DNA from 2 places in the Mycobacterium basiliense genome. Region 2 is predicted to be linked to the other one. Evidence: predicted binding sites of a transcription regulator. Region 2 holds the regulator's gene; the other holds the start of a gene.
The links. The regulator LexA, encoded in region 2, represses DNA repair genes until DNA is damaged. The targets are predictions, from matches to a motif close to CGAACANNTGTTCG.
Positions count from the first base shown of each region.

Region 1 (11,221 bases), 1.4 Mb from region 2:
CCTTGACGGAACTATCGGGTCCGCGAAGGACCTCCCCTGCCACCGGACTGGGATGCGTCGTGCGGATCAACCGCGGCGCCCGCCAGCAATCTCGGATGCCTCGGGTCTTCGCTAGTCGCGCACTTGCCCCCACCTCCTAAGGCCAAGTTACACAGTGACCTGTGAGCAGATTTACACAAAAATCCTGGGATTGCGCGCGGAAGCGCCTTTCTCTTATAGAGCCCTCTGTTATTGCGGGTACATGTTGGTATGGGTGCTACCAAAGTTCGCCGCGGTGGCGCGCACCTATCCTTGAGCGGCGAGACAATAACCGAGCGAGAGGTACCGAGCGAAGGTGCCGAGCGAGAGGGTGAGCTGGTGACTGACGGTCTGACCGAAGGACACGGCGAGCCACTCGGCAACCACGAGCACCTGGCTGTTCGCGACGAGGACTCGGCGCCCGCAGGCGACAAGACGACGGCCATTACCGTATCGCCCGCCACGGCGCCGCGCGCCGAAGCCGAAGCCGGCGTGGGGCCGCGAGTGCTGCTGCTCGGCGCCGGCGAATTCGGCCGGGAGCTTGCGGTAGCGCTGCAAGGCTTCGGTGCGGAGGTGATCGCAGCCGACGGTTATCCCGACGCGCCCGCGCACCGGGTCGCCGACCAGTCGCTGGTGGTAACGCTGACTGATGGCGACGAGCTGGGCGCGGTCTTGGCGCGGTTGCGGCCCGACTTCGTGGTGACGCTCACCGACGCGGTCAACGGGGCGGCTCTGGATGCTTTCGACAGCAGCCAAGCTCGGGACAGCGACTCGGGAGCCGGATTCACCGAGCTGGTGCCCAACGCGCGCAGCGTCCGGCTGCTCGGTGATCGAGAGGGCCTGCGCAAGCTGGCCGCCGACGAATTGGGCTTGCCCACCGCGCCTTTCTGGTTTGTCGGATCGCTTGGCGAACTCGAAGCGGTGGCCGCCCATGCCGGATACCCGCTGCTCGTCCGGCCCGCCACGAAGGCGGACGGTCGGCGGCACTCAGTGGTCAGGGAACGCGCCGGCATCAACGAGGCCTGGGAACGCGCCACCGCCGGCGGCGCGGCCGGAGCGCAACCGCGCGTCTGGGCCGAGATGGTGGTCGACGTCGAGTTTTTGATCACGCTGATCGTGGTGTGCACCGAGGCGGCCAACGGGCCGGTTATCGAATTCTGCGCACCGATCGGTCATCGGGTCGCCGACGGCGGCCAGCTGGAGGCATGGCAACCCCAGAAGATGAGTGCGGCCGCGTTTGATGCCGCCAAGTCGATTGCCGCGCGCATCGTCAAAGCGCTGGGTGGGCGCGGCGTCTTCGGTGTCGAATTGATGATCAACGGCGACGAGGTGTACTTTGCCGACGTCACCGCATGGCCGGGTGACACCTCCTGGGTTACCCGGCGCACCCAGCGTCTTTCGGTGTTCGAGCTGCAGGCACGGGCAATCCTGGGCGTTGCGGTCGACACCTTGATGGTGTCGCCGGGCGCGGCCTGGGTGATCGGTCCGGGCCGGGCATCGGCGAGCGGGGCGCCGGGCGCCCACGCCTTCCAGGCCCTTACCGCCGCGCTCAGCGTGCCCGAAAGCGATGTCCGAGTGTTCGGGCGGGCGGGCGCGGGTGCCCCCGGAAAGCGTGCGGTGGCCTTGGCCACCGCGCCCGACGTGGCGATTGCCCGCGACCGCGCCCGTGAGGTCGCGGCGCGGCTAGATATGCCAGACTCACGCGGGTGAGCTACGCGGGAGACATAACGCCACTCGAGGCATGGAAGATCCTCACCGATAACCCTCGAGCGGTGCTGGTAGACGTGCGCACCTCCGCCGAGTGGACCTTTGTCGGAGTGCCGGACTTGTCCAGCCTCGGCCGTGACGTGGTCTACATCGAGTGGAACACCGTCGACGGGGGCCACAATGGGAACTTCCTGGCCGAACTGCAGGAGGCTATCCCACCCGCGGACGGGGCCGACGAAGAGCGTCCCGTGGTCTTCCTGTGTCGGTCGGGTAACCGCTCCATTGGTGCCGCCGAGGCCGCGACCGCGGCGGGGATAGTGCCGGCCTACAACGTGCTGGACGGCTTTGAAGGACACCCCGACGCCGACGGGCATCGCGGCGTGGCAGGCTGGCGCGCCATCGGCTTGCCCTGGAGACAGGGATGAAGCGGCGATGACCCCCGCCGGCCGGGGCACCCAGCCCTCGGAGGGGCGGTGCCTATGACCGACGGTTCCTGGTCGGGACGTTCGGTCCGCACACCTCATGCGCTGCCGGATGGCGTCAGCCAAGCCACCATCGGCGTGCGTGGCGGGATGTTGCGGTCCGGGTTCGACGAGACGGCCGAGGCGATGTATCTGACATCGGGCTACGTTTACGATTCGGCGGCGCTTGCCGAGCAGTCGTTCACCGGCGAAGTAGACCACTTTGTGTACTCGCGTTACGGCAACCCGACGGTGGCCACCTTCGAGGAACGCCTACGTCTGATCGAGGGAGCCCCGGCGGCATTCGCCACCGCCAGCGGCATGGCAGCGGTATTTACCGCGCTGGGCGCCCTGCTGGCGGCGGGGGACCGGTTGGTGGCATCGCGCAGCTTGTTCGGGTCGTGCTTTGTGGTGTGCAACGAGATACTGCCGCGCTGGGGGGTAGAAACCGTTTTCGTCGACGGTGACGACCTCTCGCAGTGGGAGCGGGCCCTCGCGGAACCGACACAGGCGGTGTTCTTCGAAACCCCGTCGAATCCGATGCAGTCGTTGGTCGACATTGCCTCGGTGACCGAGCTGGCCCACGCTGCCGGTGCAAAAGTGGTGCTGGACAACGTTTTTGCTACGCCGCTATTGCAGCGGAGCATTCCGCTGGGGGTTGACGTGGTGGTGTACTCGGGCACCAAACACATCGACGGTCAGGGCCGGGTGCTGGGCGGAGCCATTCTCGGAGATAAGGAGTACATCGACGGTCCGGTGCAGAAGCTGATGCGGCACACCGGCCCGGCGATGAGCGCCTTCAATGCCTGGGTGTTGCTGAAAGGCCTTGAAACGCTGGCGCTTCGAGTGGAGCAGGGCAATTCCTCGGCGCAGCACATTGCGGAATTCCTGGAGGGACATCCGGCGGTCCGCTGGGTGCGCTACCCATATCTGGCCTCACATCCGCAGCATGATCTGGCCAAGCGCCAGATGTCCGGTGGCGGAACGGTCGTCACTTTCGCGCTTGCCGGCCCGCAGGAGGCCGCCAAGAAACGGGCCTTCGAGGTGCTGGACAAACTGCGGCTGATCGACATTTCCAACAACCTTGGCGATGCCAAGTCGCTCATCACCCATCCGGCGACCACGACGCACCGGGCGATGGGGCCGGAGGGTCGGGCCGCCATCGGGCTCGGGGACGACGTGGTGCGCATCTCGGTCGGGTTGGAAGGCACCGAGGACTTGATCGCCGACATCGACCGGGCCCTGGGATAGCGCGCTAACTCGCCGCTTCCCGTTCGGCCGCCTCGGCGCGTTCGGCGGCCGCCAGCGCGCCCCCTTCCGCTCGGGCCTGGACATAGCGCATCGCCAATCGCGCGTAGACCATCTGGCTGGTAATCGCCATCTGGCCGCGGGTGCGGCCAAGGAAGGAGATTCCCCAGGCGAACATCGCGGCGATCCGGTTCCGATGGCCGACCAGGTAGTACAGATGCAGCACCAGCCACGCCAACCATGCGATAAAGCCGGCGAACTCGAGCTTGCCGACCTGCGCGACGGCGCTATACCGGGAGATGAGGGCCATGCTGCCCTTGTTGAAGTACTTGAACGGCTTGCGGTTGGCCGGATCGTCGTGGCCCTTCACCGCGTGCTTGATCACCGTGGTGGCGTAATGCGCCCCTTGAATGGCGCCCTGCGCCATCCCGGGTACACCGGGCACCGACATCAGATCGCCGATGACGAAGACGTGCGGGTGGCCCTTGACGGTGAGGTCGGGCTCGACGATTACTCGTCCGGCGCGGTCGGTTTCGGTGCCCTCGGACTGGTCGGCGATCATCTTGCCCAGCGAGCTAGCCTGCACGCCCGCCGCCCACACCTTGCACGCGCATTCGATCCGGCGCACGGCGCCGTCCTTCTCCTTGACCGTGATGCCTTTGTAGTCGACGGCCGTCACCATCGCGTTGAGCTGGACCTCGACATCCATCTTTTCCAGTCGATGTTGCGCCTTGAGGCCTAACTTTGGGCCCATCGGCGGCAGCACCGAGGGCGCCGCGTCGAGCAGGATGACCCGGCACTCGCTGGGGGTAATGGTCCGAAACGCCCCGGCCAGCGTGCGCTCGGCCAGCTGGACGATCTCGCCGGCCACTTCGACGCCGGTCGGTCCGGCGCCGACCACGACAAATGTCAGACGTCGTTCGCGCTCGGCGTGATCGGTAGCGACCTCGGCCGCCTCGAACGCGCCGAGGATGCGGCCGCGCAATTCCAGGGCGTCGTCGACGGTTTTCATGCCGGGGGCGAAGATGGCGAACTCGTCGTTGCCGAAGTAGGACTGTTGTGCGCCGGCGGCCACGATGAGGCTGTCATACCGCGTCACCGTCGTCATGTCCATCAATTGCGACGTAACCGTCTTCGCGTTCAGGTCGATCCCGTTGACCTCACCCAGCAACACTCGTACGTTTTTCTGCTTACGCAGAATCAACCTGGTGGTTGGGGCGATGTCGCCTTCGGACAAGATGCCGGTGGCTACCTGATACAGCAGCGGTTGGAAGAGGTGGGTGGTCGTCTTCGAGATGAGGGTGATGTCAACGTCGGCCCGCTTGAGCGCCCTGGCCGCATTCAGTCCGCCGAATCCGCTTCCGATGATGACGACGTGGTGGCGCCTGCCGGCGGCTGAGGGTTCGCTGGTTGGGGGCGTCATGGTCCTCCTTCAGGTTCTCCGTCAGTCTCACTTGTTCACTCGATCTCGTTTGGTCACTGCGGCGCATGTACACCGTACGACTCCACCCAGACCAACGTCGATCGTTTCCGGGTCGCCGTAGCTGGGACGACATTTGCGGAATACGGATGGGGGGTATAGCTTCGAGGGGTGACGCTGGACCCTCGGGTGTCGATGCGACCCGCGGTTGGCGCGATGGTTGCCGCTTGGCTGGTTTTCGGTATTGCTGGAGTGCACTGCGGAATCCCGCGGGTCGATTTCGCCCAGACTCACCTTGTCGCAATGGCCGCCGGTGATCAGGCGAATCTGCACCTCGGTTCGACACCGCCGTGTCCACCGAAGTTTACGACCGCGGAGTCGCCGCGGGCGCCGACCTCTTTGGTGCCGCTCGGCGTCGTCGTGGTGATCGGCCTCGTTGTTGGCTTTCTGGCGGACCTCAGTACCGCGGGCGGCCGCGGTCCACCGGTTCGGCCGGGTTTCGCTATGTCGGGCCGGAGACTGCTGACGCGCTTCTGTCTAGCTCGTTGCTGATCGGTCGATACCAAGCCATTTAGCTGGTCGCGCCTGGGCGCATCGCGACGGCGTTTTTCGCTGTCCAGGATTGGGCCACACGTATCGGCGCTGCTCGCCGTGCGTACCAAATCCTAAGGCCGGCAATGAGTGTGGTGTTAACGGCTAATCGCAAGAGCTAAATCAATTGGAGGTAAGGGGAAATGGACTATGGTGCGCAGCCACCAGAGGTCAACTCCGCGAAAATATACTCGGGCCCGGGTGCCGGCTCGATGCTGGTCGCCGCGGCGGCCTGGGAGGCCATCGGCGACGAGCTCTATGCCGCGGCCAAGGCCTGCCGTGAGCTTGTTTTGGGGCTGACCGGCGAATCCTGGCAAAGCCCGGCATCGTGGGCGATGGCCACGGCCGCGGCGACTTACGTGGCGTGGCTGGGCGCAACCGCGGCACAAGCCCAGCAAGCCGCTACGCAAATGCGGGCCGCCGCCGGCGCATTCGACGCCGCGTTTGCCGCAATGGTGCCCCCGCCGGTGATCGCCGCCAATCGCGCTTTGCTCATATTGCTGAGCGCAACCAACGTGTTGGGCGTCAACACTCCCGCCATCGCGACCGTCGAGGCCCACTATGGCGAGATGTGGGCCCAAGATGCCGCCGCCATGTACGGCTATGCGGGTGCGGCGGCGACGACGACCTTGACGGACTTCGCGCCGGCCCCGGGAGTAGCCAACGTGGCCGTGGTGGTCGACCCGGCCTCGGCCGCCTTGTCTCAGCTGACATCTGCTGTGCCCCAAGCATTACAACAGCTCGCCCAGCCGGTGCAGTCGTCAATTGCCGGCCTGACCCTGTCGGACGGCCTGAGCACCCTGAGCTCGTTGTCGTCGCCGGCCAGTTCGGCCGCCTCGACGATGAGTTCGTCGATGTCGGCCATGTCGTCGGTGAGCTCGGTGGCTAAGATGCTCGGCTCGTCCACCGCCGTCGTCTCGGATGAAGCCAGGACGCTCGGCCCCACCCCGGCTGCCGCGGTCGGCCCCGCCGCGGGTGCATTGCCGGCACGGATTGCAGGCCTGGCGAGTTTCGCAGGATCGGCCGGGTTGGGCAGGGCAATGTCCCTGGGACAGTTGTCGGTGCCGCCGAATTGGACCTCCGTCGCCCTGCCGCCCAGCGCCTCCGCGGCGCCGCTACCCGCCGCCGTGGGCGCGGGTCCGGCGCTGCCAAGTGGCGTCGGAAACATTCTGGGCGGCTTGCCAATTGCGGGCACGTCCGGCCGAGCCGGCGAGGGTGTTGGCGGTGTCGCCGGCGCGCGGGCGGGCATGCGCCCCACGGTGATGCCGCGCCCCGTGTTCGGCGGGTGAGGTCCCACCCGGTTTGCATGGCCGGTGCCCTGCCACGGAACCTGTCGCGGGGTTGCAGGCTGCGCGTGTGAGGCATGCCGGACGCCGAGGTTCGCGGAGCGGGAATTGAAATCCCTTGGCTGGTAACCGCTGTATCGGTTTCCCGCCGGCTCCTGGTATCTCCGTTCGAATGGGAGCGCGCACCGGGTACCCGGAGGGGACGTTCAGCTGGGTCGACCTCGCCACCACCGACCCGGTATGTGACGCTCTTGGCTGGACTCCGGACGAGCGCATGGCGGACGGTCGCGCGTACACCGTGTTGCGTCGCGAGTAACAGGAGGTCACCGGGCTCTATGAGGCCGCGACACCTACTTTCTGCTGCTCCGCGACGCCGCGATCTCGGATCCGCACCAAGCGTACGCGGTGCTCGCCCAGATGCTTTGGGCAACGAGTCTCGTCGCCCTGGCGCCGGCGCCAGCCGCGAACAAGAACCGCATCGTGGTAACCGCCCGCGACCGCGGCGCGCTTTGGCCTGACGCGGATCGGTGGATCTCGGCCGGCCGATCGGCGACCCGGACCACAGTGACCGACTAGAACGACTGACTACGGCGGCGTGGGTCCGACCCTTAAGATGGTTGAGGTCAGCAGAGGACGCTAGTGTCGAATGTGTGTTCGATATTCGGTTGGCTAACGTCGGCGCGGTGCATGATCTCGACGATGCCGGGCTGATCGATGTGATGTGTGCCCGGCGTCCGAATCTGCGGCGTGTGGTGGGCTGGTCGTCCACGTGCTGGCCGACGCCGCGACCATTGCGGGCGACTCGGCGGCCCCTGGCTACCTGTCGGGGTTCGGTGGCCTTCCCGCGCCTGGGCTTCGAGAACTGGCCAAGTCGGCCAAGCTGCGCCCGCTAATCCACCCCAAGGATCGTCCGCCCGAGCCGCAGTACCGGCCGTCGACGGCTTTGGCCGAGTTCGTTCGATGCCGCGATCTCACATGTCGGTTCCCTGGCTGCGATCGCCCCGCCGCACACTGCGACATTGACCACACGGTGCCGTATCCGTTGGGGCCGACACATGCGTCAAACCTCAAGCTACTATGCCGAATTCATCATCGGCTGAAGTCGTTCTATGCCGGGTCGCACGGTTGGCAGGATCGCCAGGAGCCGGACGGCACCGTGTTCTGGACCGCACCGTCCGGAGACACGTCTACACCACCAGGCCCGGCGGGAGTCTTTTCTTTCCGGCGCTGGCCATCCCGACCGGCGCACTGGTGTTGCCGGCGGATCTGCCGCCACCGGCGGAGCATCGAGGTCTGATGATGCCGCTCCGGCGACGCACCCGGGCCCAGGACCGGCCGCCCGCATCGACTGGGAGCGCGGCATCAACAAGGCGCGCATCGATGCTGAAGCGGCCGACGCCAAGCGCGGCCCGTCACGGCCGATCCGCCGCCGTTCTAGCGCGCCTGCTACAGCGGCCAGCCGCTGGCCTTGGTCCGGTAGTTTGCGTTGGGCACACTGCAGAAGTCCGCGGCCGTCCCGGCCAGCAAGACGAAGTAGCCCTCGCCGCCACGGCTACCCGTGTATGGCGGGTAGGTCCAGCCGCTGTTGCACATCGCATCCGGTCCACCCGCCGTGGCCCGGCGCCAACCGGACTTGACGCAGGCCTTGAGAGCGTCGACGTCGGTGACGGTGCTCTTGGCGATGACCAGCATCGCTCCGCCCCATCCACCGTCGGTCCGTCGATAAGCCCGCGCGCCGAATCCGGCGTTGTTCGTTTGGCATCCCAGCGCCCGTTCCAGCAGCCGAAACACCGTCGCGAGTTCGCGATTAGGCACCGCGGTTGCGGCCGTGATGAATTGGGCCGCGTCCGACCCGTCGACCTCTTCAATATCGGGCTTGTCGAAGCTGACCAGTTGCTCGGAGATCCGCTGCTGCAGTGCGGTGTCGCCACCACCGATGATCGGTCCGCTGCCGGTCGAGGTCATCGGCGGCAGCGTGACGTCGGGGTCGGCGCCTGCCTGGGGCATGGCCGGCCAGGCGCCCAGCGATACCAGGCACGCGGTGATGGTGACAACGACTCGATGCCTGACTAGGTCCATTCGGTGTCCATTCGGCTATCTCCCCGGTGGCATGGGGGGCGCGTCGTTGGGTGCTACCTCGGCGCCGACCTTGCGGAATAGTATGTCAGCCTGGTTGCTGTAGTCGCCTTGATCGTCGAAGGCTTCAGGGGCGTAGGTGGCCGCGACGGCGATTGCGATTCGTTGCGACGGTAGATACGCCGCTACCGCCGAATACCCGGCAAACATGGGATTCTGCAGCAGCCAATGGCCGGAGAGGACGATTCCCAGGCCATAGGTGTAGCCCTCGTTTTGCGTGAAGCAGGTGGGGCAGCCCGGCTGGGGCCGCGTCTTACCGCGCAGGTCGGTCGACACCATTTTCTTGTACGAATCCGCGGAGAGCAGCTTGCCCGAGCCGATGCCGGCGGCTGTTGCCGTCATGTCGTAGATGTTGGTGGTCTGCACCGCGCCGTGGGTGATGGTCCACGACGGATTCCAAAAGGTGGACTCCTCGTAAAACGGTATGTCAGACGGGATCTTCAAAAACTCCCGACGCTCCGAGCTGAATGCGTGCAGGGCGGGTCGCGGGATGGTGGGCGTATCGAAGTTAGCGGTGGCGGTCAGGCCCAGTGGTGCCAGGACTTTCTTGCGCAGCAACGTCGGCATATCCTGGCCGGTAGCCTTTTCGAGCGCCAGCCCCAACAAGAGGTAATTGGTGTGCGCGTAGTCCCAGTTGGTGCCGGGTTCGTAGAGTAGTGGTCGCGCGGCGATTTGGGCCAGCAGTTCTTCGGTTGTCCACTGCCGGAACGGGTTAGCGTAGAGCTCGTTGTTGAACGCGTCGTTGCCGATTACGTAGTCGGGGTAGCCCGAGGTCATTTGTGCCAGCTGACCCAGCGTCACGCGGTCGGCATGGGGAAAGTCTGGCAACCACTTCGACAATGTGTCATCCAGGCTCACCCTGTTCTCGTCCACTAGCCTGAGCAACAACGTCGACACATACGAAATCGCGACGGCGCCGTTGCGAAAGTGCATGTCGGTGGTGGCCGGAACGCCGGTCATCGATTCACCGACGGCTTCGGTGAGCATCTCCTTGCCATTCTCCGTGATCCGGACTATGACGGCCCGCAGGTGAGCCTGTGCCATGAACTCGCGCACGACCCGCATCACCGCGTCGGCCTTGCCGCTGGTGCTGCCCGGCGCGCCCGGCGACGAGCTGGGCTGTGGTACGGGTAGTGACCCACAACCGGCCAGCAAGCAGCCGGCCAAAATCACCCAGGCAATCCTTGGCAAAAGTGACATGTCAGTGTTCTACCCCAGGGCGCGACCGTCAGCGGAACGCGGGCAGCCCGGTAAAGGCCTGGCCGAGCACCAGCTGGTGCATCTCGGGTGTGCCCTCGTAGGTCAAAACCGATTCCAGGTTCACCATGTGCCGAATGACGGGGTATTCCAACGATATTCCGTTTCCGCCCAGGATGGTTCGCGCGGTGCGGCAAATCTCGATCGCCTCCCGGGTGTTGTTGAGCTTGCCGAAGCTGACTTGCTCGGGACGCAGGCCGACGGTGTCCTTGAGGCGGCCCAGTTGCAACGCCAGCAGCTGACCCTTGTGCAGTTCGACCGCCATGTCGACCAGCTTCGCCTGGGTCAACTGAAATCCGGCGATTGGCCGGCCGAATTGGGTGCGCTGCTTGGCGTACTCAAGCGCTGACTGCCACGCCGACCGCGCCGCGCCCATGGCGCCCCACACGATTCCGTAGCGTGCTTCCGACAGGCAGCTCAGCGGCCCCTTAAGCCCGGCTACCTCCGGCAGCATCGCCTCCGCCGGCAGCCGCACATCATCGAGCACCAACTCGCTGGTGACCGATGCCCGCAGGGACAACTTGTGGTGGATGGTGTTGGCACTGAATCCGGGGGTTTCTGTAGGCACCACGTACCCCCGGATGCCCTCCTCGGTGGCGGCCCATACGATCGCAACGTCGGCGATCGAGCCGTTGGTGATCCACATTTTTCGGCCGTTGAGCACCCAATCCGCACCATCTCGGCGCGCCCGGGTCTTCATCGCGGCCGGGTCGGAGCCGACGTCGGGTTCGGTCAACCCAAAGCAGCCGATCAGCTCCCCCGCCGCCATGGATGGCAACCACCGCTGTTTGTGTTCCTCCGTGCCAAAGGTCGCGATCGCAAACATCGCCAGCGAACCCTGGACCGACACCAACGACCGGATGCCGGAATCGGCGGCCTCGAGCTCCAGGCACGCCAAGCCGTAGTGGACGGAGGACGCGCCCCCACAGCCGTATCCGTGCAGATGCATGCCCAGCAGTCCGAGTTGGCCTAGCTGTTTGGCTAGTTCGCGCGCCACCGGCAGGTCGCCGCTCTCGAACCAGTCGGCGACATGCGGGGTGATGTGCTCGGCGCAAAACTTTCGGACGGTCTCCCGGACCGCGATCTCGTCGCTGGAT
Region 1 covers NZ_LR130759.1:638,769-649,989, forward strand. The annotation lists gene purT (formate-dependent phosphoribosylglycinamide formyltransferase) at 358-1,728, shown strand; gene MB901379_RS02775 (rhodanese-like domain-containing protein) at 1,725-2,150, shown strand; gene MB901379_RS02780 (O-succinylhomoserine sulfhydrylase) at 2,205-3,437, shown strand; gene MB901379_RS02785 (NAD(P)/FAD-dependent oxidoreductase) at 3,442-4,857, opposite strand; gene lpqS (putative copper homeostasis (lipo)protein LpqS) at 5,050-5,406, shown strand; gene MB901379_RS02790 (PPE family protein) at 5,589-6,734, shown strand; gene MB901379_RS02795 (hypothetical protein) at 6,904-7,047, shown strand; gene MB901379_RS02800 (HNH endonuclease signature motif containing protein) at 7,501-8,028, shown strand; gene MB901379_RS02805 (hypothetical protein) at 8,178-8,810, opposite strand; gene MB901379_RS02810 (serine hydrolase domain-containing protein) at 8,826-10,067, opposite strand; gene MB901379_RS02815 (acyl-CoA dehydrogenase) at 10,096-11,221, opposite strand, start outside.
Region 1: a site for LexA is predicted at 7,375-7,388, ahead of MB901379_RS02800 (HNH endonuclease signature motif containing protein). Genes of this name have one in related genera too.

Region 2 (11,221 bases):
CGCGGGCATACGCGCTGAAGGCAAGCAACACCAGCGCCTCCACCCGCCACGGCTCCGGGAGCGCACGTGCCAGGACCGCCCACAACGACTCTGCCTGGCCGGCGTTCTCACCGACGGCAAGGGCATAGAGGGTGTCGCGCACCTCGACGTCGGTCAGCGCGCACCCCAGCTGCACCAACTCCCGATCGGACAGCGGCTGCCCGTCGGCGAGTCGGGCGGCGACTGCTATCGCGTTTTCCACATCCCGACGTCTACAGCTCGAAGGGTCAGCACGATGTGCGGCTTCCCGCTGGGCCGCCTGTTGCGTTAGCTGGGGGCCTAACGCAACCGCCCGCTCCGAGTCGTCGACCGCGACGACGGCCTGCAGATCGGCACGCCGCGGATAGAGTCGCCGTCCGTCCAGCACGGCCGCAACTGCCAACGGGGATGCCCCCGGGTCATCGATCACGCCGCCGGAGCCGCAGCCGTCGACACAATGCCAGCGGCCTCCCGCGGCGATCCGGTCCACCACATGCGCAGCCAGGAGCACAACGTCGCGCCGCGCAAGGGCCTCGTTGAGCGCATCGCACAGCCGCAGATAGTTTTCGTTGCATCCGGGACATTGGGCTCCGCTCGTGTCGATGATGATCGCGATCGCGGCCGCGGGAGCCGCCGCAGCGGCGAGCTCGGCGAGGTGCTCAACCCGTTCGGCAAGCTCCTCGGTCAGGTCGGCGCGCATGACCGACCCAAGTTCTCCGTCGTCCAATGTCACCAGGACCAGAGATCTTTCCGGCACGAAGCCGAGGATGGCGGGAAGTGCGGCGATCAGCGCTGCTGGGCGATTGAGTTCAAAGTCAGCTCGATGCTTGGTCATAAGCCTCAACGCTGCTGACCTACACCGTCAACTGGTGCGCATTCACGCCGCTGAGTCGCCCTCCTGTGGACGAACTCCACACTGTGCGTTCTACTGTCTATTCCATGGGGTCGATGCGCGAGTACGACATGGTGGTTCTCGGTTCTGGGCCTGGCGGCCAGAAGGCCGCCATCGCCTCGGCCAAATTGGGTAAGTCCGTCGCCATCATCGAACGTGGCCGAATGCTGGGTGGGGTCTGCGTCAATACGGGCACCATCCCGTCAAAGACGTTGCGCGAGGCGGTGCTCTACCTCACCGGCATGAACCAGCGCGAACTCTATGGGGCGAGCTATCGGGTCAAGGACCGGATCACCCCCGCCGACCTGCTGGCACGAACTCAGCACGTAATCGGCAAGGAAGTCGACGTGGTGCGCAACCAGCTGATGCGCAACCGCGTCGACCTGCTGGTGGGCCACGGCCGGTTCATCGATCCGCACACCATCATGGTCGAGGACCAGTCGCATCGGGAAAAGACCACTGTCACAGGCGATTACATCGTCATCGCCACCGGTACCAGGCCAGCACGGCCGTCCGGGGTCGAGTTCGACGAAGATCGGGTGCTCGACTCCGATGGAATCCTGGACCTCAAATCACTACCGTCCTCGATGGTGGTGGTCGGTGCCGGGGTGATCGGGATCGAGTACGCCTCGATGTTCGCCGCGTTGGGCACCAAGGTGACCGTGGTGGAAAAGCGGGACAACATGCTGGACTTCTGCGACCCCGAAGTCGTCGAAGCGCTGAAGTTCCATCTGCGCGACCTGGCCGTGACGTTCCGGTTCAGCGAGGAAGTCACCGCGGTCGACGTCGGCTCGGCGGGCACGGTGACCACGCTGGCCAGCGGCAAACAGATCCCCGCCGAGACGGTGATGTACTCCGCGGGACGCCAGGGCCAAACCGACCACCTCGACCTGCACAACGCCGGCCTGGAGGTCGAGGGCCGGGGACGGATCTGGGTCGACGAAAAGTTCAAGACCAAGGTGGAGCACATCTACGCCGTTGGCGATGTTATTGGCTTCCCCGCCCTGGCGGCGACATCCATGGAACAGGGCCGACTGGCCGCCTACCACGCATTCGGCGAACCGACCGACGGCATCACCGAATTGCAGCCGATCGGCATTTACTCGATACCCGAGGTGTCCTATGTGGGCGCGACCGAAGTCGAACTGACCAAAAACGCCATTCCGTACGAAGTCGGCGTGGCGCGGTACCGCGAGCTGGCCCGGGGCCAGATCGCCGGCGACTCGTACGGCATGCTCAAACTGCTGGTGTCAACCGAGGACCTCACCCTGCTCGGTGTGCACATCTTCGGCACCAGCGCCACCGAGATGGTCCACATCGGACAGGCCGTCATGGGGTGTGGTGGCACGGTGGAATATTTGGTAGACGCCGTCTTCAACTACCCCACATTCTCGGAGGCATACAAGAACGCGGCGCTGGACGTGATGAACAAGATGCGCGCACTCAACCAGTTCCGTCGCTGATCGCAGATGTCCTAGCCCTCAACCAGTCCGTCACATGCCAACGATGGAAAGCCGCCCGCGGCAACACCGGTGTGGCCCGCACAGGCGATGGGCCGGCCGCCCACGCCGGCCGGGTAGCCGGCTACGGTCACACGGGTGCCCGCGGCAGGCGCAACGCCCAACGACCACGCGGGGCCGACCTGTGCCGCCACCGGTCCGTCGCCGCTCACCCGTGCGATCGCGTAATCGGCCCACGGATCCATGCTGGCGATCCAGCGTGCATCGAAATAGACCTGGTCAACCTGCCACCTGCCAGACGGCGTGTCGTCCCCGGACAGACCAGGGACGAAAAACGCCTGCGTATCGCCGCCCGGCAGGCAATGTGCGGCGGTCACAACCAGGTCGCCGCCCGCAGAATGCACCACCGAACCGGTGCATACGTGGATCGGGCCATCGTCGAGGAAGGATTGCGCCCACGCGCGGATCCGGATCCACCGGGTTGGCTACCCGCTGATGGTCGTCCAGCGGGCCGAACTGCCCATCTGACACCCTGCCCCGCGTTTCCGGCTCGCTGGGGATGAAGGCATCATTAGCTGGCCGGTTGCATGATGTGAGTAGCATCGCCACGCTGACCGGCAGATTAAGCACTACCGCCACGGTGCGCATCGGTGACCATCATGCCTGACCACCCGGTGCCACGCTCGGGCGAACACCGCACGACGAATACGCGTTACCCCCGTATGCGCACAAATGAGTTCGCTGTTCGATTATGGGGCCCGTCGATATGAGGGACACTAGACAGGGCACCCTGGTCAGACCCCCGAAAGGAGGCAACACCCATGGCGCACGATCCAGGTCGAGACGAGGCGCAGGATTACCAACCCGGCCAATCCGGCATGTACGAGCTGGAGTTCCCGGCCCCCCAGTTGTCCACGTCCGACGGCCGTGGCCCGGTATTGGTGCACGCGTTGGAGGGCTTTTCCGACGCTGGTCACGCGATTCGACTGGCCGCAGCCCACCTCAAGGCCGCCCTCGATACCGAACTGGTCGCATCCTTTGCGATCGACGAACTGTTGGACTACCGCTCGCGGCGACCGCTGATGACGTTCAAGACCGACCACTTCACCAGCTATGACGATCCAGAGCTCAGCCTGTACGCGCTGCGTGACACGGCCGGCACCCCGTTCCTGCTGCTGGCCGGCATGGAGCCGGACCTGAAATGGGAGCGTTTCATCACCGCGGTGCGCCTCCTATCCGAACGGTTGGGGGTACGGCAGACCATCGGTTTGGGCACCGTTCCCATGGCGGTGCCACACACCCGACCGATTACCCTGACCGCACACTCCAACAACCCGGAGCTGATCGCCGACTTTCAGCCGTGGATCTCCGAAATCCAGGTACCCGCCAGCGCGTCGAACCTGTTGGAGTACCGAATGGCCAAGCATGGCCACGAGGTTGTCGGGTTCACCGTGCACGTCCCCCACTACCTGACGCAAACCGACTACCCAGCGGCCGCCCATGCGCTGCTGGAACAGGTAGCCAAGACGGGATCGTTGGAACTGCCGCTGACGGCACTTACCGAAGCTGCGGCGGAGATCCGCAACAAGATCGACGAACAGGTGCAGGCAAGCGCAGAAGTCGCTCAAGTGGTGGCCGCCCTTGAGCGCCAGTACGATGCCTTCATCGACGCTCAGGAAAACAGATCGTTGCTAACGCGCGACGAGGATCTGCCTAGCGGCGATGAGCTGGGTGCTGAGTTCGAGCGATTTCTGGCTCAGCAGGCAGAGAAGAAGTTCGACGACGACGACCAGGCGTAACGCCCCAAGAGCCCCCAGTCGGCCTGACAATGAGGTTGCCGAGATGAGTGAGCGTAAGCGGAAACTTCGTCCGGTGCGAGAAGTGACTGCGCCTTCGCTACAGTTCCGCACCGTTCACGGTTACAAGCGCGCGTTTCGCATCGCCGGATCCGGTCCGGCGATCCTGCTGATCCACGGCATCGGGGACAATTCCACTACCTGGACGGGAATCCACGCCAAACTTGCGCAGCGGTTCACTGTCATCGCCCCAGACCTGTTGGGCCATGGGAAGTCCGACAAACCGCGTGCGGACTATTCGATCGCCGCTTATGCCAACGGCATGCGTGATCTGTTGAGCGTGCTCGACATCGAACGCGTCACCATCGTCGGGCATTCGTTGGGTGGTGGGGTGGCGATGCAATTCGCCTACCAATTCCCCCACCTGGTCGATCGGCTGGTTTTGGTCGGCGCCGGCGGTGTCACCAAGGACGTCAACGTCGTGTTCCGGTTGGCCTCATTGCCGATGGGCGCCGAAGCGCTGGCATTGTTGCGGTTACCCATGGTGCTGCCCACGGTGCAGTTGCTTGGGCGCGTGGTGGGCCTGGCACTGGGCTCAACCGCAATCGGACAAGACATCCCCAATGTCTTACGGATCCTAGACGACTTGCCGGAGCCGACGGCCTCCTCGGCGTTCACCCGCACCCTGCGGGCGGTAGTGGACTGGCGCGGGCAGATCGTCACCATGCTGGACCGATGTTATTTGACCCAGGCCATCCCGGTGCTGATCATCTGGGGCGGCCGGGACGTTGTCGTCCCCGTCCGACACGCCTTAATGGCTCACGCCGCAATGCCCGGTTCCCAGTTGGAAATCTTTGAGAGCTCCGGCCATTTCCCGTTTCACGACGACGCCGCCCGCTTCATCGACCTTGTCGAGCACTTCATCGACACCACCGAGCCCCCCGAATATGATCAGTCCGCCCTGCGGGAGTTGCTCCGCAACGGCGGTGGAGAAGGCACCGTCTCGGGCCCGCACGACACACGTGTCGCCGTGCTCAGCGCCATGGGTTCTGACGAACGCAGCGCCACCTAGAGGGCCCGCCCGCGGCCAGTTCGCCCGGCGTCGTACAGTCGGGCCATGGGCATCGAGGTCACGGTGTTGCGGGTTTTCACCGATTCAAACGGAAACTTCGGCAATCCACTGGGCGTGGTTGATGCCAGCCAGGTCGAGCCGCGAGATCGCCAGCACCTGGCAACCCAATTGGGCTATAGCGAAACCATATTCGTCGATCTCCCCAGTGCCGGCGCACACACCGCGCACGCCACCATCTACACACCCCGCACCGACATCCCGTTCGCCGGCCATCCGACCGTAGGCGTGTCCTGGTGGTTGCGCGAACAGGGACTGCCGATCAACACCCTGCAGGTGCCGGCCGGTCTGGTACAGGTGAGCTATGCGGACGACCACACCACGATCAGCGCCCGCGCGGAGTGGGCGCCCGAATTCGCGATCTGTGAGCTCGACTCACTCGATGCGCTGGCGGCCGCTAGCCCCTCGGACTATTCCGACGACGCCGCGTATTACCTGTGGACCTGGATCGACGAATCCGCCGGGTCGCTTCGAGCCCGGGTGTTTGTCGCAAATCTGGGAGTCTCGGAAGACGAGGCGACCGGTTCTGCCGCAATGCGAATTACCGACTACCTCAGCCGCGACCTCACCATCACCCAGGGCAAGGGATCTGTGCTGCAAACCACCTGGAGCCCCGAAGGCTGGGTCGCGGTTACTGGACGGGTGGTCAAAGACGGTGTGACACAAGACAACTGATTGCTGGATGGTCACGCCATTCGGCGTAAGGCAGCGGAGAGGTGGTGCTGCAGGGGTTGTCCGACAGCTCCCATTCGCAACGAATACGAGAGCTCGTCGCCGGCGATGCGGAAGGAACGACTCAGCGCGGCTACCTCTTTCGCGGTGGGGGTCAAGCCGACCGTCGTTGTGACCAACTCGATTTCGATGACGCCCCGACTCACCGAATAGGTGCCCACCTCGATTTCGGTGATGCCGCTCGGATGGGCAAGCACCAACTCGACGCGACCGGGACGCGGCACGCGAAGATAGCCGGTCTCGGCGTGCAACGGCTTCCCATCGGCGACCGACCGGGTTTTTTGCCCGTATGCTAGAAAAGGCTTGCCGACATGGGAAAACACGACCTCTTCGAGGTACTCGAACGGCTGAATCGTCGGGTACTCCCCCACGCCCGATCCCGCCCAGGTACCCAACAGCGGCGCCAACACCGTGAGATCAGGATGCAGGTCGGAAGGCATGGAGCCGGTCAGCTCGAGGTCGGCACCTGGCGGTGCGCGCGCAGCGTCTCGATCTCACGCTCGAAGTCCTCGGCCGACGAAAAGGACCGATACACCGACGCGAACCGTAGGTAGGCCACCTCGTCGAGTTCACGCAGCGGCCCCAGTATTGCCAGACCCACCTCGTGACTCGGGACCTCCGGCGAACCCGCGGCGCGAACGGTGTCCTCAACCTGCTGAGCGAGCACGTTGAGTGCATCGTCGTCGACCTGTCGCCCCTGACACGCCCGGCGCACCCCGCTGATGACCTTTTCCCGACTGAACGGCTCTGAGACGCCGCTACGCTTGACCACGGCCAAGACCGCAGTCTCCACGGTGGTGAATCGTCGCCCGCACTCGGGGCAGGACCGGCGCCGCCGAATGGCTTGGCCTTCATCGGTTTCACGCGAGTCAATCACCCGGGAATCGGGATGCCGACAGAACGGACAGTGCATAAAAGCTCCTTCGCCGTCCTGATATCCGGATATCGCAGACCTCTCCGAGAGTACCTGCGCGCCGCCTCGCACTGCCAATGCCGTCACCATCCACGCGCGCTCGACACCTCGGAAACCGCAAAACATTGCCGCGGAGCGATTTTCGCCGTAACCCATGAGCCTGTCAGCCGATCGGGGCGATCAGCGTCTGCCCGGCGGCCGGCGTCGAAACCAGGGCATTGAGTTCGCGGATACGTTCGACCACCTGACGAACCGGAGCGTCCGGTGCCACCCGAGCCGCCACGTCCTGCAACGATTCCCCGGCCTCCACCCGCACGACGGCAAGACGGTCGGGCACATCTGCGGACGAATCGCCGGTTGCTCCGTTGAACATATCGCCGAACTGCGCCATCAAACCTAGCCAGAGGGTAATCATCGAGGCCGCCAGGGCCAGGCCGACCGTCGTCGCCGCGCTGACCGGGCGTTTGCGATGCCCAACCAGTGACATCGTCACGCCGGTGCCCCGGTAGTGCAGCGGTGCGCCAACCGGCCGGGCCGGCACCGGCCGCCGTCTCGGGTAGGCCGGCCCGCTGCGGGCCGCAAGCGGCTCCCGGATCGGCCTCCGCGCGCAACGGGTGCGCGGCGAGACTAGCGAAACTGGCGAATCTAGCGGTGCCTGCATGACGGTCATCTTCGCTCCTCCGGCTGGCGGTTTGTCGCTCGTGTGTTCGACACCATACTCGCCCATCTGTTCGATTACCGAACATTTGATCGAAGCGTGTCGCGCGAGCAAAACGCTAGACCAAGCCACCGACAAGATCCGCGGTCGGCAACCCGCTGCCATACGCCTCGGCATACCCGAGCATCCACAGAGTTACACCTTTGTAATTCGAGAGCTCAGACGCTTCCGGCGGGCGGAGCCGGCTGCGCGACACACTGGTCGAACACATGTTTGATTCTCAAGGGACATGCCGCTACATTCAGTGCCATGAGCGACAGCAACGACACCCTGGTCGGCGGCGGCGCCGCCGGCGCGGCCGAACGATCGCATCCCCTGGACCCGACCCTTACCGAGCGACAGCGCACCATCCTCAATGTCATCCGCGCCTCGGTCACCACCCGTGGATACCCGCCAAGCATCCGGGAGATCGGCGATGCCGTCGGCTTGACGTCGACGTCCTCGGTGGCTCACCAATTGCGCACGCTCGAACGCAAGGGCTATTTGCGCCGCGATCCGAATCGTCCGCGAGCTGTCGACGTGCGGGGAGCCGACGACGCCGCGACAGGCGCGCCGGTCACCGAAATCGCCGGCTCCGACGCCCTGCCCGAGCCCACCTTCGTCCCGGTGCTTGGACGTATCGCGGCCGGCGGCCCGATCCTCGCCGAGGAAGCCGTCGAAGACGTGTTCCCGCTACCCCGTGAGCTCGTCGGCGAGGGCACGCTGTTTCTGCTCAAGGTCGTCGGCGATTCCATGGTCGAGGCCGCGATCTGCGACGGCGACTGGGTCGTCGTGCGCCAGCAGAATGTCGCCGACAATGGCGACATCGTGGCGGCAATGATCGACGGAGAAGCCACCGTGAAGACCTTCAAACGCGCCGGTGGTCAGGTATGGCTGATGCCGCACAACCCGGCCTTCGATCCGATCCCGGGCAATGACGCAGTGGTGCTCGGCAAGGTCGTGACGGTGATCCGCAAGATATAGCGCCGATGACCCCACGCCGTGGGCGGCATGCCGCCTAGTCCGCCTTGATGAAACCGTTGGCCTGGGCGGCCTCTTCGCTGGTGAACCAAATTTCGGCGAGCGTGTCGTAGTACAGCGCGCTGCTGGGCGTGTAGTACAGGCCAAAGCGGGCACTGGCCTTGATCGGATATCCATCCGGCGCCTGGTACGGGTCGTGGTCAAGCGGCATGTGGATCGTCGGCCGTGCTGCCTGCTCTTGCCCCACCGCAACGGGCGGCGCGGAAGCCGCTTCCGCCGTCACCCTGGGGGCCCCTTCCGCCCCTGACACGGACACCTCGTCGGACTCATAGTCTTCCGGCTCGGCGGCGGCATGGCGCCCAATTCGCGGCGGGTGAGTCGCCGTATCCGCTTCCGATCGATCGTCCGCCTCGGGCTGGAGTTCCTCGGCGGGGTCCACGCTCGCCGGGTAGTCATCCGGGTATACATCGGGGAACGTGAGATCCGGAACGGAAGTCTCCCGAACCTCGCTTTCCGCGACCGCAATTTCGGGAACCGCGGTTTCGGGCACAACCGGACGATAGGTTTCTGGAACATCGAATGCTTCCGTGGCCGCGGCCTCAGGCGCAACGGCCTCGGGAAGCGGGGCTTCCAGGAGATCGGCCGGCGTCACGACGGGCGTCGGCGTGGTGTCTACCGCATCGGGGTCTTCGTCCTCGCGTTCAAATTGTTCGAATTCCGGTTCGAAGTCCTCATCGGAGCCGGCCAGCAGATCGCCAGCGTATGCCCCGCTGTCCGGGCCGAAGTCATCGTCAGGGGCGGTGAATCCCGCGCCGCGCGGCCAGCTGACCCGCGACGCCAGGCCCGCATCGGGCGCGGCATATTCCGGCTGCTGACGGTCGTCGGGAGGGAAGTGTTCGGTGCCGAAATCGATCTCGTCGTGCGGCCAGCGGCGATCAGCGGTGTCATAGCCGAGGTCCTCGTGGTCCCCATGGTCCTCGTGGTCCCCGTGATCCCCATGGTCGTATGCGACGGGCTCTTGACCGCCGCGCCGTCGCCGCAGGCCGAACACCACCACCACGAGCAGCACCACCAACAACAGCACCGGGATCACGGCCACCAGCCACCACCAATGCCAGGTGAACTTCTTACCGTGTGGCGGCGCCGCCGACGTGCTGGGCTGGTTCTGCCCGGACACCTGTAGGCCGGACAACAAGGGAGCGAGGTTGGCCGGATCGGTGCTGTAGGCGTTGCTCGCGCGGTTCCACGAGATCGTGCCGCCGGTGAACTTCTGCGACACCACGTCGCCGTCAACGGACTGGTCGGCGACCGGTGCTCCCAACTTGCCGGTCGCACCCTTGAGCTTGTCCCACGCGGCCTTCATGGCACCGCGCACGACGAAAGCACCATGGTCGGGAGTCCAGAAGATCACCGGCTTGTCGGCCGCCGCGAAGGTAGCGATCCGGCTCGCGGGTTCGATGCCGCCGTCGGACTCGTTGGCGATCGGGAAACCCAGATCGCTGCCGACCGGGCCACCCAATGACTCGTATTTCGCCAGAATCTCGCCCTCGACGGCGTTGGCGCCGGTGGCCGGGCTGAAGAACACCTTCCCACCCTCGAAATCCTGGGCGATACCGTCGCCGCCAATCGGGTACTGGCCGCCCTTCTTCGCGCCCAGCGGGCCGGCGGCGCCACCGGCGGCGCGCCAGGCCATGTTGATGGCCGCGGCGGGGTCGATCGCTACCTGCAGCCCATTGAGCTGATCGGCCAACACCGCCGGGGTGGTGGTGAACTCCTTAGACTGCCTGTTCCAGGACACCTCACCGCCGGTGAACTTTTGCGACGTGACCTCGCCGTCGTAGGTTTCGCCCCCTACCGGGGCGCCCAGAACACCGCCCGAGCTACCCAACTTGTCCCACGCCGCGTTGATCGCCCCGCGCACGACGAATGCCCCGTGGTCGGGCGTCCAGAAAATCACCGGGTTGTCGCTGGCGGAGAATGTGCTCACCCGACTGTCGGGTCCGGCAAGGCCGGGAACTTCGTTGATCGTCGGAAAACCCAGATCGCTGCTCGCTGGGCCGCCCAGTTCCTCATATTTGGCCAGTATCGGGCCATACATGAACTTGGCCCCCGTCTCCGGGGTGAAAAACATCTTGCCGCTATCGAAGTCCAACGCGAACCCGTCGCCGACCGGGTAGACGTCACCCTTCCTGGCGCCCAGCGTTGACGTGTCCCCGCCGGCCTTCTCCCACGCGTCCATCATCGCCGCCTCGGCGTCGCCTATCGGCGACGCCGACGCGGTGGGCGCCAACAGTCCCACTGCCAGCGCCGAAGCTGCCAAGCTGAGCAACGCACGCCCGACCAGCCTGCTCAATTGACCTCTCTGCCCGTTCACCAAGCCTCCCAGCCGATGCCCTGCCCGCCCCGCGAGCTGGTGGATCTCCCACTGTGGGCCGTCCCCAGCTTCGATCCGCATCGTTGCCGGGCTCGCATTACTTTGCTCTAGCGAATGACATATGCGAAGCCAATTCGCAAATATTGCGAAAACGGATACCCAGCCGATGTCGAAATGATGCCAGGCCGAGCCCGTTTCGCGAGGAAGCGAACTGCAGCCCACACTGTGG
Region 2 covers NZ_LR130759.1:2,046,566-2,057,786, reverse strand. The annotation lists gene MB901379_RS08770 (DUF4192 domain-containing protein) at 1-853, opposite strand, end outside; gene sthA (Si-specific NAD(P)(+) transhydrogenase) at 967-2,373, shown strand; gene MB901379_RS24510 (trypsin-like serine peptidase) at 2,385-2,798, opposite strand; gene MB901379_RS08755 (proteasome assembly chaperone family protein) at 3,192-4,169, shown strand; gene MB901379_RS08750 (alpha/beta fold hydrolase) at 4,213-5,238, shown strand; gene MB901379_RS08745 (PhzF family phenazine biosynthesis protein) at 5,284-5,970, shown strand; gene MB901379_RS08740 (peroxynitrite isomerase) at 5,982-6,467, opposite strand; gene nrdR (transcriptional regulator NrdR) at 6,476-6,940, opposite strand; gene MB901379_RS08730 (hypothetical protein) at 7,104-7,601, opposite strand; gene lexA (transcriptional repressor LexA) at 7,908-8,621, shown strand; gene MB901379_RS08720 (LGFP repeat-containing protein) at 8,656-10,992, opposite strand.